2 linked regions of the Pyrobaculum calidifontis JCM 11548 genome follow. The main gene of each other region encodes a partner of the protein of the gene in region 2 in a complex. Links are inferred from orthologs where the notes say so. Each region holds a gene or a part of one and is shown on either strand. Other genes may lie near its edges.

Evidence for each region. Proteins that work in one complex are often made in the same cells at the same time.
Region 1: PCAL_RS10585 (region 2) and rpl18a share a complex: the UniProt entries of both Methanocaldococcus jannaschii proteins name them as parts of the 50S ribosomal subunit. The link is inferred for Pyrobaculum calidifontis JCM 11548 from one-to-one orthologs.

The regions. Positions count from the first base shown.
Region 1 is NC_009073.1:1,689,698-1,695,299, reverse strand. Bases 858-3,715 are described here. They hold rpl18a (50S ribosomal protein L18Ae), read right to left. Parts: upstream 2,476-3,715; coding sequence 2,239-2,475; downstream 858-2,238. Other genes in these bases: PCAL_RS09665 (50S ribosomal protein L31e), read right to left, coding at 3,357-3,632; PCAL_RS09670 (translation initiation factor IF-6), read right to left, coding at 2,695-3,360; pfdA (prefoldin subunit alpha), read right to left, coding at 1,833-2,237; ftsY (signal recognition particle-docking protein FtsY), read right to left, coding at 916-1,833. Outside these bases: PCAL_RS09695 (transcription elongation factor Spt5), read right to left, coding at 1-438; PCAL_RS09690 (preprotein translocase subunit SecE), read right to left, coding at 438-734; PCAL_RS09660 (radical SAM protein), read left to right, coding at 3,822-4,607; PCAL_RS09655 (HhH-GDP family DNA glycosylase), read left to right, coding at 4,604-5,362; PCAL_RS09650 (tryptophan--tRNA ligase), read left to right, coding at 5,399-5,602.
Region 2 is NC_009073.1:1,854,295-1,860,155, reverse strand. What follows is about bases 1,885-4,859. They hold PCAL_RS10585 (50S ribosomal protein L5), read right to left. Parts: upstream 3,653-4,859; coding sequence 3,116-3,652; downstream 1,885-3,115. Other genes in these bases: PCAL_RS10580 (hypothetical protein), read right to left, coding at 3,693-4,835; PCAL_RS10590 (RsmB/NOP family class I SAM-dependent RNA methyltransferase), read right to left, coding at 1,885-3,116. Outside these bases: PCAL_RS10600 (hypothetical protein), read right to left, coding at 1-626; PCAL_RS10595 (fucose isomerase), read left to right, coding at 737-1,879; more of PCAL_RS10590, read right to left, coding at 1,869-1,884; PCAL_RS10575 (proteasome assembly chaperone family protein), read right to left, coding at 4,956-5,780. UniProt on the Methanocaldococcus jannaschii protein: This is one of the proteins that bind and probably mediate the attachment of the 5S RNA into the large ribosomal subunit, where it forms part of the central protuberance.

The sequences.
Region 1 (5,602 bases), 160 kb from region 2 along the record:
CTTCACCTCCGTGATCTTCAAGTCGAGCGGCATGGGGAAGGCGCTGTCTAGGAGCTCGACGCGTACAATGCCCTTTTCTCTGTCGACAAAGGTCACCCTGGCCCTACTGCCCTTTAATACGTCGGCGGTTATCTCAACTTCGTCGTTGACGTCGATCTCGACGGTCGGCTTGGGAGGCTTGAGTACCCTCATCACCTCCTCCACGTTTGTTATACCGCGCATAACCCCTTTTACGTGCTTCACTCCATACACCGCGCGGCTGACAACCGGCAAAGACTCTCCCTCAATGAACAACACGCCGAACGACTCGGGGGGTACCACAATGGCGTAAATTGGCAATTTGCCAGACTCCACCCGCATCTTCAACAGCATCACGATGTTGTACTCCTGCCTCGAGACGACGCTTACTGTGAAAACAGGGCACCTCTCAGACGACATTACCTCAACTTAGCCAACAAGTAAAGCATTGCGGCAAAGACCACAATCAGAGACGTCAATATAGCTATACTCTCTCTCACTGGGTCAAGCGGGGCAAGCCACTGCCCATACACGGCGCCACGGATATAGACACTCGCCACGTGAAACACGAGCTGAAAGGCCCCCGCCACGAACACCAAAAGCAAGAGGAAGCGCGCAGTGAGTTTAAACTCCTCGTCGTCGGGACGCGCCGCTGTGGAAATAACCCACCTAATGTCTCTAATCAAGTTGGCAATCTTCTCCTCAAGAGACGACACACATGAGCAATGCCACCACTATTTAAACTTAGACCCAGCTTCCCCTCACAGAGGTCCACCTGTCCACTCCCCATTATCTCGATAAATTCCACTCTCACTCAACCTAGTTATATATGGTGCCACAGCTTTCATAAGACCGATGTAGGGATCTTCTCCAGAGGACTAAGGCGACAAAGAGGGCCTACTCCACCAACTGCTTCACGTAGTCCAGCTTGACGAATTTTACAAGGTCTTTGTAGCTTTGTCCAACACCGAGGAAATACACTGGCCGCTTCAGAGTATACATAAAGGTGAGAATAGAGCCGCCCTTGGGGTATGCGTCGACCTTCGTCGCAATCATCCCGTCTATTCTGACGTATTTCGAGTAGTAGCGCGCAATCTCTAGCGCCTCGTTCCCCAGCTGCGCGTCAAAGACAAAGATGGAGAAGTGCGGCTCCGCCACCCGTTGAATCTTCCGAAGCTCCTCCATCAAGTTGGCATCGGTATGCATTCTCCCCGCCGTGTCGATGAGGACGAAGTGGTGGCCCCTAGACCTGGCGTGTTGCACGGCGTCGAAGGCCACCGAGGCTGGATCAGCCCCATATGGCCCCCCGATGACCTTGAACCCAACCCGCCTCCCATGCTCCTCTAACTGCTCCCTAGCGCCCGCCCTGAAAGTGTCGGCCGCGGCCCCCACGACGGTGTACCCCCTCTCCATTAGGTGGTATGCAAGCTTGGCGAGAGTGGTCGTCTTGCCGTACCCATTCGGCCCTAGGAACATTACCACCACCGGCCTGGCCCTATCCAGAAGCTTGCCCCCCTCCTCGTAGAAGTCGACGTCGGGGACGTCGGAGAGGATCTGTAGAACAGAATCCACCACCGCCCGCTTCACTGCGCCCTCTTTATCCCCAAACCGAGGCACCTTCAGGCCGACTAGCCTCCTCTTGAGCTCCTCCACAAGGGCGTCGGCCACCTCCACCGCCACGTCGCTCTCCACAAGCTCAAGGTAGAGATCTGTCACAAACTCCTCAACCTCCTTCTCCCCCAACGTGTCCTCCGTAACCGCAGATACAACCGCGTTTACAAATTTAGAAAACGTCCTCTTAAGCCTATCAAACATTACCTAAGCCCCAGCCTCTCCAGCACCTGGCGTATCTGAAGCGCCCTCTCAGTGAGCTTCTCAATGTTTTCCTCAAGAGAGGTCTTCACCTTGGAGTACTCCTCAAGCCTCTCTTTGACAATTCTCTCAGCGTTCTCCAAGTCGAGGAAGGCGTAGTACCCGGCGCCCAGCGGCGTAAGCACCTCCCGCCCCTCGAAAACGCCCCCCACGAAGATTCCGGCCCCTATATGCACGAGCCGCTCGCCGCCCTCGCTCTTCAAAAGCCTCACACCGTCAAGCGCGGTGCTCAGCTCCTCAACCAGCTCAGACACAGTGGCGTGCTGAGCCTGCAGACTCGCCAACAGATCATTCAACAACTGGTACTCCTCCAAGAGCCGCTGAATATCCTGCCTAGAGAGAGACATGCTAGTACCTCACCACCTTCTCCAACACCATCAACATCTTGGCCTCATTAGACTTAGCAGACGACGGCTCCACCACAGACACCTCCCTAATCCTAATCTGCGTCCTCTTAAGCTTATGCCTACTGCCGAGAACAGAGTAGACCTTCTCCAACGCGTCGTAAGGCCTCTCACCCACGACCTCTACGACAAACTTCATCCCAGTGGAAGTGTCCCCAACTACTCTATAAATCTTAGGCATGTGGCCCAATATGCCGAACCTTAATAAATTTTCGTCGACGGATGAAGAGCCAAACAGCCCGGCGGAAGAGAGATGTCAACCTTCTTCTCTAGATAGTCATAGCTACACACAGCGTGATGAGAGTGGTGTATTGCCGCATAATGTTAGCAAGGGTTCAGAAGGTGGAAGGCAAACTACGGCGGCCAGATATACGGACTAGATAAAGGAGACAACCGTGGCCTAGCCAAGTACTTGAGTAATCCTCATCAGTTCAGGGCCAGCCGTCTCGTCGCCCACAAGGGCCCCGTAGTCGTTGACCACAAGCCCCCCTCTCAGGAAGCTCTTGCCCTTGTTCACTGTGCCTACGTCTACCTTGACCTTGAAGTAGTCGGCCAGCTTCTTCAGGTCGTCGTCTGTGGCCTCGGGGGCCACTAACAAGCCACGGGAGTTGACGACTGCGAGTGACCCCACCAGCGGATTTCCTGCTATTGTGTCTACCACCACCTCGACTCCGAGCACGTCGGACACGGTCTTACGCGCCTGAGGCTCCAGGAGGGGGGACACCAGAGCCGCCCTGTTGTTTGCAAGCACGAGGTTGGACACCGCTGTGTACTTCGTGGCCACGATGCCCACGTTTAGCCCAAGGGACTTAAAGAGCTTGACCTCTTCCTCGAGGGCCAGCGGGGAGAGGAGGACTCCGTTGTCGTTTACTACGGTGAATATGCCAAGGAGGGGCGACTTGGCTATGGTGAACTTGGCCACCGTTGTGCGGAGGGTGTTGCGCACCAAATCGTCTATTTTCTCGGGGGTGTCAGGCGGCACAAAGGTGACGGTATTGTTAGTGGCTAGGAATACTCCGACGGACGACGAGCCGAACAGCCTGGCGGGGGAGATGTCGAACTTCACTGTTTCAACTCCACGCGGACAGTTCCGTCGTCTAGCTTTTCTACCACAACATGTACTCTCCTGGGGGGTTTCTCAATGCTACGGGCCCAGAGAGCCTCGTTGAGCGCCTGGCCTAGCTTGACGGCCTTGGGCTCCACTTTTAGGTGGCGTGCAACAAACCGCCTTATGAGGCCCACGGCGTACTTAGCCCTCTTGGTTCTCGACACCTCGCGAGTCCTCCTCAGGTTTATTACATACTCCCTCGTCAAGACTACCTTCTTTTCCTCAGACACGGGCTGGAAAAAGTGGCTGATTATAAATTTAGCCCCACAGCAACTCCGGCTTTTTCTTTCCCTCCACCTCCTTTACTCCTCCCTCTTTTCTTACCTTAAACACGTATATATCATTAACCTATATTTTAGCTTTTCCTTGTATATTTTTCAAGCAAAGTAAATAATTTAAGGCCTACGGCAGTATCTAACGTGGGCGGGAGCGGCAGACCGCATATTGATCCCGAGAGGTTGCTACAGCTTGTGCTCACATACGCAGTAAAGAGTGTGGGGGGCAAGGTGTATAGGTTGTACAAGAGGTTCAGGGCTGACAGGTGGTACGGCGGCATAGCCACCGCCGATGTCGTCGGGTGCAATCTGCGCTGCGGCATGTGCTGGGCGTGGCGCAACACCTCTTTTGTGCTCAGCGGCGGCGTGTGGATGGCGCCGGAGGAGGTGGCGGCGCGGCTTGACGAAATTGCAAAAGCCCGCGGGTTTAGGCAGGTGAGGATCTCGGGAGGGGAGCCCCTGATAGCGCCTAGGCACCTCCTAGAGGTGGCGGACTTACTGTCCAAGTACATCTTCATAGTGGAGACCAACGGCATACTCGTGGACAGGGAGCTGGCTAGGGAGCTCGCCGCGAGGCCGCACTTGGCTGTGCGCGTCTCTATAAAGGGCGCGACGCTTGAGGAGTTTGAGGAGATAACGCTGGCGCCGCCCTCCTACTTCTACAAACAGCTGGAGGCCATACGCGTGTTGGTGGAAAGCGGGATGGAGCCGTGCCGCGACGTCTACCCGGCGGCCATGCTGGGGTTCTCCACAGACGCCGCTGTGAAGAGGCTGGAGGAGGCCCTCGCCGAGATAGACCCGCGCCTGCCCAACTGCATCGACGTGGAGTACGTAATACTTTACCCACACGTGGTGAAGCTTATGAAGGCCAGGGGCCTCAAGCCGACCCGCGCCGTGACGCCGGACGGCGTGCCGGCTTTCATGATATGAACTGCCTAGACCTCACCCTCTACCCCAGCCTAGTCCTCGCCCTACTTGACGGCAATTATGTGAAAAAATTCGGCGTGAAAAAGGGCGTCTGGGCGGGCGACGATATATACATGTCGGGCCGCTGGTATTCGCCTTGGCGCTATGTAAACGAGGTGGATAGGGCTGCGGCCGACTACATACAGCCCCTCTTGGAGGAGTACGGAGACTGCGTAGGCATATCCACATCCCCCGGGGACGAGGACCTGCTCTTCGTAGTGGCCTTCCTAACCCAGAACACTAACTACCACGTGAACGTGCTGAGGTGGGCCAACGCGCTGTTTTCAAAGAGCGAGGACATCCGCGCCGCGGCGGCGAATGCCCCCAAAGTGGGGAGAAGCTACCAGTTGGCCAAGCTCCCAGATGCGGTGGCAGACTACATACGCCTGGGAAAGCCCAAGGATAGGCCCACTCTGCTAAAAATCAAGGGGGTAGGCCCCAAAGTCGCCGACCTCTACCTCCTCTACACGGGGGACGCAACAGCCGCCCCAGTGGATAAACACTTCACGAGAATAGCGCCGAGGCTTGGCCTCAAGGGGGAGCCGCCGCGCGCCGAGTATTGCAGGCGTTATGAATGCGGCAACTGCCCCCTGGCGGACAGATGCCTACGGTACAGAGCCTACGCGGCCTTCGGCAGATTGGCGGGGTGGGTGCAGACGATGAGCTACTTAATCGACAAGGGGCTGGCCGCCCCGACACGCGGCGCCCCGAGGCGTTGATCTTTTTATACCCCTGGCTTAGGTGCCTCCAATGGGGTGGACGAGGAGTTTGTAGTAACTCCGTGGGAGGTCAGGGGGAGGGTGGACTACCAGAAGCTGATGCAGCAGTTTGGCGCAAGGCCGCTCACCCAGGCCGAGGTGTCGCTCCTTGAAAAATACGCCGGCGAGGTGCACCCGCTCATTAGGAGAGGCTTCTTCTACGCGCATAGGGACTTAGACGCCATCCTCAAGTGGCACGGC
Region 2 (5,861 bases):
TCGTCCTCTTTCACCATGACGGCCTCTGGGCATGCGGCAAAGTGCATTCCCCTGTCTCCTCTATCTCGCTTCACTTTGCCCCTTACTTTGGCCTTTACTTCGTATTTCTCTCCTCTTTCCTTGGCCTTTTTGTAGGCTTTTAAGTCCACCTCCGCAGGTGCCGTGGCTATGTCTGTGCCGTTTACTACCACCACCGTTATGCCCACCTTGGGGTATTTGTCTGCGTTCCACTTCTCAAGGAGCCTCTCCACGTGGCTGGGCGCCTCTGCACGCCCTTTCGCCACCGCCACCGGTTCCAGCTTGTCTGGCAGAGAGTCGTCTTCAGGCGCCGCGGGGAGGATGAAGACGAGGCCATCGAGGGGTCCGGCGTCGTCCTCTATGTAGAGCGTCAGGGTGGCATTACCTTTTCTTCCACCAGGCGCGGTAGCGGTCGCCAAACTCTCACCGGCTTGCTCGACGTATATTCTGCCTGTCGTCTGACTCTGCGCGGCTTGTTGAGCTTGTGCATCTGCGGTTGATGTTTCTGTGACCCCTGGCGCCGTGCTGTAGTAGTCTCTGAGGCCTAAGAAGGCGACCATCACTAACAATACTACAAGCACCGCCACCCATTTGATCCTTCCGCGCATGGTAGCATCTTTTTGCCAGTATTTTTTTTACTTTAGAAGTTGTCGAAATAGTTTTCGTTGATAGTTTTCTCGCGGGGGGAAGGTTTAAGTAGTTGCTTCGCTTCTTGTCTGTGGTTGTTAGAGTGGCCGCGGCGCCGAATGTGGGTGCCGAGATTCGGGAGGAGTATCTGAGGCTTTACGAGGGCCTTCTCCCCAGGGTGGAGGAGGTGGTCTTTATCGTGGTTTTGACTGGGGGCGCCGAGCCTGAGATCTTGAGCCAGGCGGGGCGGTTCAACGTGCTTTTGGCGTGGCCTCACTACAACTCCCTCCCCTCTGCCCTAGAGGCCGCGGCGGCTCTCAGAGAGCGGGGCGCCTTTGCGGAGGTTGTGGCGCTCGAGGGGCCGGGCGCGGAGCCCCCGGCAGAGCGGGTGCGTAGGCTTGTGGAAGTGGCGCGCCTGTTGGACAAGCCGCCGCGGCTCATGCTGGTGGGGGAGCCTAACCCCTGGCTCGTGGCGTCGGACTTGGCGGGGAAGCCCGACGTGCGCGTAGACGAGGGGGAGGTGTACCGCCGCTCCCTCTCCATGCAGGCGGCCGAGGAGGCGCGGCGCTTGGTGGAGTCGGCGCGGGAGAGCGCGTACGGGCCCGGCGAGCTGGAGCGGGTGCTGGCCTACGCCAAGGCCCTGCGTGAGGCGGCGCGGGGGGTGGACGGGCTTACGCTGGGGTGCTGGTGCTTCAACTTCCCCAGGGTCGAGGAGCGGGGGTGGACTCCGTGCATCTCCCTCGCCGTGTTGAACGACTGGGGGGTCACCGCCACGTGTGAGGGCGACCTCAGGGCGCTCTACTCTGCGGTCGTCCTGCGGCGGATTTCTGGGAAGCCGGCGTGGATTAGCAACGTCAACGCGGCGCGGGGCGAGCTCCTCCTCCTTACGCACGACGGCTTGCCCCCGTCCATGGCCAAGGCCTACTCCATTGTCCCCCGCCTAGCCACCAAGGCCCCCGCCGCGATTAGGGCAGAGGTGGAGCCGGGGAGGCCGGTGACTCTGCTCAGAGTGTCCCGCGACTTGAGGCGGGCCCTCCTCCTTGGGGGCATCACCGCCGAGGCGGAGAGGGTAGAGGCGTGTGCGACGCAGATAGCGGTGAGAGTGACCAAGGGGTCCCCCGCCGCGGTCTACAAGGCGGGGCTCGGGAACCACTTGGCCTTTGTCTTCGACGACGTGTACGAAGAGGTGGAGGCCTATCTGAGGTACCTGGGGGCCTCCGTGGTCACGGCCTGAGCCGCGAGATGAAGAATGCCTCGCTTCTGTGGATGTGGGGGAAGGTTCTGCCGCCTATGTCCCCCCAGTAGGATGGGGCTAGCTCGGCCAGCGGCTTCTCTGCTCTGGCGCCGGCCTTGGACACCACCTCTTCCCCCTCCTCTGGCAGAATGGAGCAGACGGCGTATACCACCTCCTCTGCCAGCTGTAGTGCGCGCGTGAGCAGTTGGAGCTGTAGCTGGGAGTATTGGCGGGCCCTCTCTACCCTTGGGTATATCTTCACGCCGGGGTCTTTGGTGAAGGCGCCGCTGGAGGTGCACGGCGCGTCTAGAAGCGCCTTGTCGAACCGCCTGGCGGCGAGCTTTCTAGAGTCTGCGTGTACCACGTCTACGTACTGGTAGGCCCCTAGCGCCTTTAGTAGGTGCCTCATTCTGGCCACCCTCTTTCGGGACACGTCTGCCGCAACTACCTTAAGCTTCCCCTCGGCGATTTGGGTGGCTAGGCTTATCTTCATCCCAGGCGCCGCCGCTAGGTCGAGCACCGAGTCCCCTGGCCTTGGGTCAAGGGCGAGGACTGTGTAGACTGAGGCGAGGTCCTGGGGGATCGCGGCGAAGGTCTTAACCGCTGAGAGGTACTGGATGGGCTTGCTGGCCTTTTTCACAAGCACCATGAAGGGTATGTGGGGGTGGGGTTCCACCTCTGCCTCCTGCTCCAGTAGCTTAAGTCCCTTGTCCACGTCCACTTTGAAGGTGTTTATCCTCAGCCACATCCACGTGGTGTTGCCCGCCTCCAACAGCCTCTCCACCTCGCCCAGGGGGAGGTATCTGAGGAGCGTCTCCACTATCGCCGGGTGGTAGCTGTACTTCACCGAGAGGTAGCGCGCTGGGTCGCCCCTCAGCTCTTCGAGGGCCTTCTCCACGTCCTCCGGCTTGGCCAAGGCCCTCTTGAGCAGCCGCTTCCTGTACCTGGCCACTAGCTCTTTGTTGTAGAGCAGAGAGTCTGCCCTGTACAAGAACCACGCCTTTGCCGCGGCCTTCGCACCGCTTGAGCCAAAGAGCTTCGACGCGGCGAACCTCAAGAAGTAATAGTGCCTAACTGCGTCAAAGGAGGCGTCGTAGAAGACCTTGAAGCTCTCCAGCGCCCTCCAACGCCTCTTGACTTTTTGAAAGGCGTAGTCCAGGGTGAGCTCGTTTTGAACAACTTCGTACAAGACCTTGGCCACGAAGGATACCAGCTCCTCTGCAGTCCACTTAGCCACTAGTCGACCTGGACCCCCAGCACCTTTTGGAAAAACTCCACCGCCTCCTCCCTAGTCACCAGTTGCCCCTTCCCAACCTTGCTCCTCCTCCGCCTTCTAAGCTGCACCCTCAGCCCCGGCTTCGCCAGGCGGACGCACACGTCCATGCCCCATATGCCCACGGCCGGGTCGTACTTCACGCCCGGCAACATTATGTGCTCCTTTATGCCAAAACACACGTTGCCCCTCTCGTCGAAGCTGCTGCGCTTTATCCTATTGCCCACGGCCTGGAGGGCGCGCATGAGGAACTCCACGGCCTTGTCTCTCCTCAGCGTAACTGCCACGCCGATGGGCTCCCCCTTCCTAATGCCAAAGTCCTTAATCGAGCGCTTGGCCCTCCTCAGCGAGGGCTCCGCCCCCGTTAGCTCCCTCAGCAAATTAGCCGCCTTCTCAAGTCTCTCGCCGCCGGTGCCCACCCCTATGTTTACCACGACCTTCTCTATGTACACCCGTTTCATTGGGTGGTCTTTAACAAGAACAAGCTCCTTCCACTTCATCGCAACCCAACAACAACCGCTTTAAAAATTTTCAAAAACCTCAGCTCACAAGCCGCCTCTTTAACATAAGGAGGCCGACGGCCACTGCGACGGCCGCCCCAACGGCAGCGACTATGGCGAAGAGCAAAGTACGCGGTATACACTCTGGAACGAGGAAATCTATCCCTGTCTTTGGCCAAAACTCCACCACCAGCGGGCTTTCGCAGAAACCTGACAGTTCCACAAAGCGGCGGACCAGCCTCTCAGCAGTGGCCCTATCCGGCACAGTGCCGCCGGGAAACGGGAAGACCACGTAGAGGGGGCCAGTCGCCAGTGGGGCAAATGTGTGCATAGTGCCCTCTATGCCCAAAAGGTGGCCGCACACGTCCCGAACCTCCCGCACAGTGCCTAGCTCTTTCTCAATGGTCTGCGTTGCGTTTATCAGGGCCGCTCTAAACTTCTCGTCGCGCGGCAAGAGGTAGGGGCCGTATTTTAGAGTAACCCGCACCAAGTCGTAGATGGGGCCCACCTCCTCCCTAACGCCTCTGAGGAGCTCCACGGCCTTTGCGAGGTCTGCCGTTGCGACGTCAAGTGAGGTGTGGTAGAGGTCTAGAGTAATTACGACTCTTACGTCCTTGTTTTGCCAGACAACGTCCGCCAAATAAGCTACCTCTTGTCTCCCCGCGCGTATAGCCTCCCGCACGTCTTTAAGCCCAAGAAGCACCTCCTCGCCAAGGGCCCTCTCCGCCTCCTCCCTAAGCCCCCTAGCCGTGGAGGCGGCGATGTGTAGTAAGTCGCGCCACTCTAAAGTAACAGGAATTGAACTATTGTCTTCGACGACCACTCGTCGGTGGGCCATGGCGACGGTGACCTTACTAGGCGGGCCCAGGCGCTTGAGTAAGGCGTCTAACAGCCGCTCGGCTTGGGTAGAGTTGAGGGGGGTTGAGGACTTGTTGCTTAAGATGTGTAAATCGGTGATGTTCCCCGCCGTCAGCGGCGAGTTTTTCTCGTCGAAGTCTGTGATGAACACGAGCACTTTACAGCCGTTGACATAGAAGACATAGTTGGGCTGGAACCTCTCAAGTGGCGATGTAGCGTTAATGACGTCGTCCACCAGCCCCGACAAATCGACAGCGGCGACCCAGACTGAGGTTAAGAGGAGGACCCCGGTAATGGCGTATGTAGTTAATAAGCTCTTTACCATGTTGTGTCTCTCTTCGTTAATATTTGAGTGTTTGTGTCATTGCGACGTTTTACGGGGAACTCAATCTCTACAGCCAACTGTGGAGGTGGTGCCAGTGGAGGATGTTTGTAAAAATCGACTTTAAAACACTAGAGGCACTTCTCGCCTTGCCGTTGTTGCCACGGCTTCCATGGGCTTGAAGAGGGCCTCTATGTTTTTCTCAACTAGGAATGCGTATTTTGAGGCGTGTTCTTGTAGTTTTGAGGTGTCTATCTGTGTCTCGGCCAGCTTTGCCACGGCGTTTACCAGCTTGAGTGCGGCTCCCACGTCGGGGCCCGTCCGGCCTACTAAGTCGTTTAAGATGGCTATTACGTCTCTGTGGGTGGCCACTTTCCCGCTGTCGACGAGCCTCTTCACGGCGGTTAAGAGCTTGGACTCTGCGATGAGGAGTACGCCGTCTATGCTCCGGCCTAGGACGGCGTCTAGGTAGGCCCCCTCTAGCCCAGTCACAGTGGCCTCTCGTATGGGGACAAAGCCGTACTCCTTGAACTTTTCCACGAGTCCCTCCTCTGTGACAAAGTACACCGCGTCGCTCTCCTTCTCGCCCAGGGCGGGCATGGCGGAGAGACACGCCACGAGCTTTACCTTGTTCTCCTCGGCCCAGTCTAACACCTTGTGGATAAACTCGGCGTACAGCTGCGGCGGTATTGGGACGTGTTGCCTAATGGCCACGATGCCCGCCTGCCTAGAGTAGAATATGCGGTGTGGCAACTTCGCCGCGCCGTTTACCACGGCGATGACCGGCGGCATCTCCGTGATCTTGATGGCGCCTATCTCCTCCATCTGGAGCTGGTCAATGAGGTACTCCACCGCCACTACCCCAGCAAGCGACGGCTCAGGACACGCCAAAACCAAGATGTTCCTCTTATCCCGCGGCAAGCCGCTGATCTTAACTTCGAGACGCATGTTCCCTCTTACACTCTACTTTATATATTTGGCCCCGTTGGGCGCAAAGGCCGCGTACCGTACGCCGGCGAGGCTAGGGGC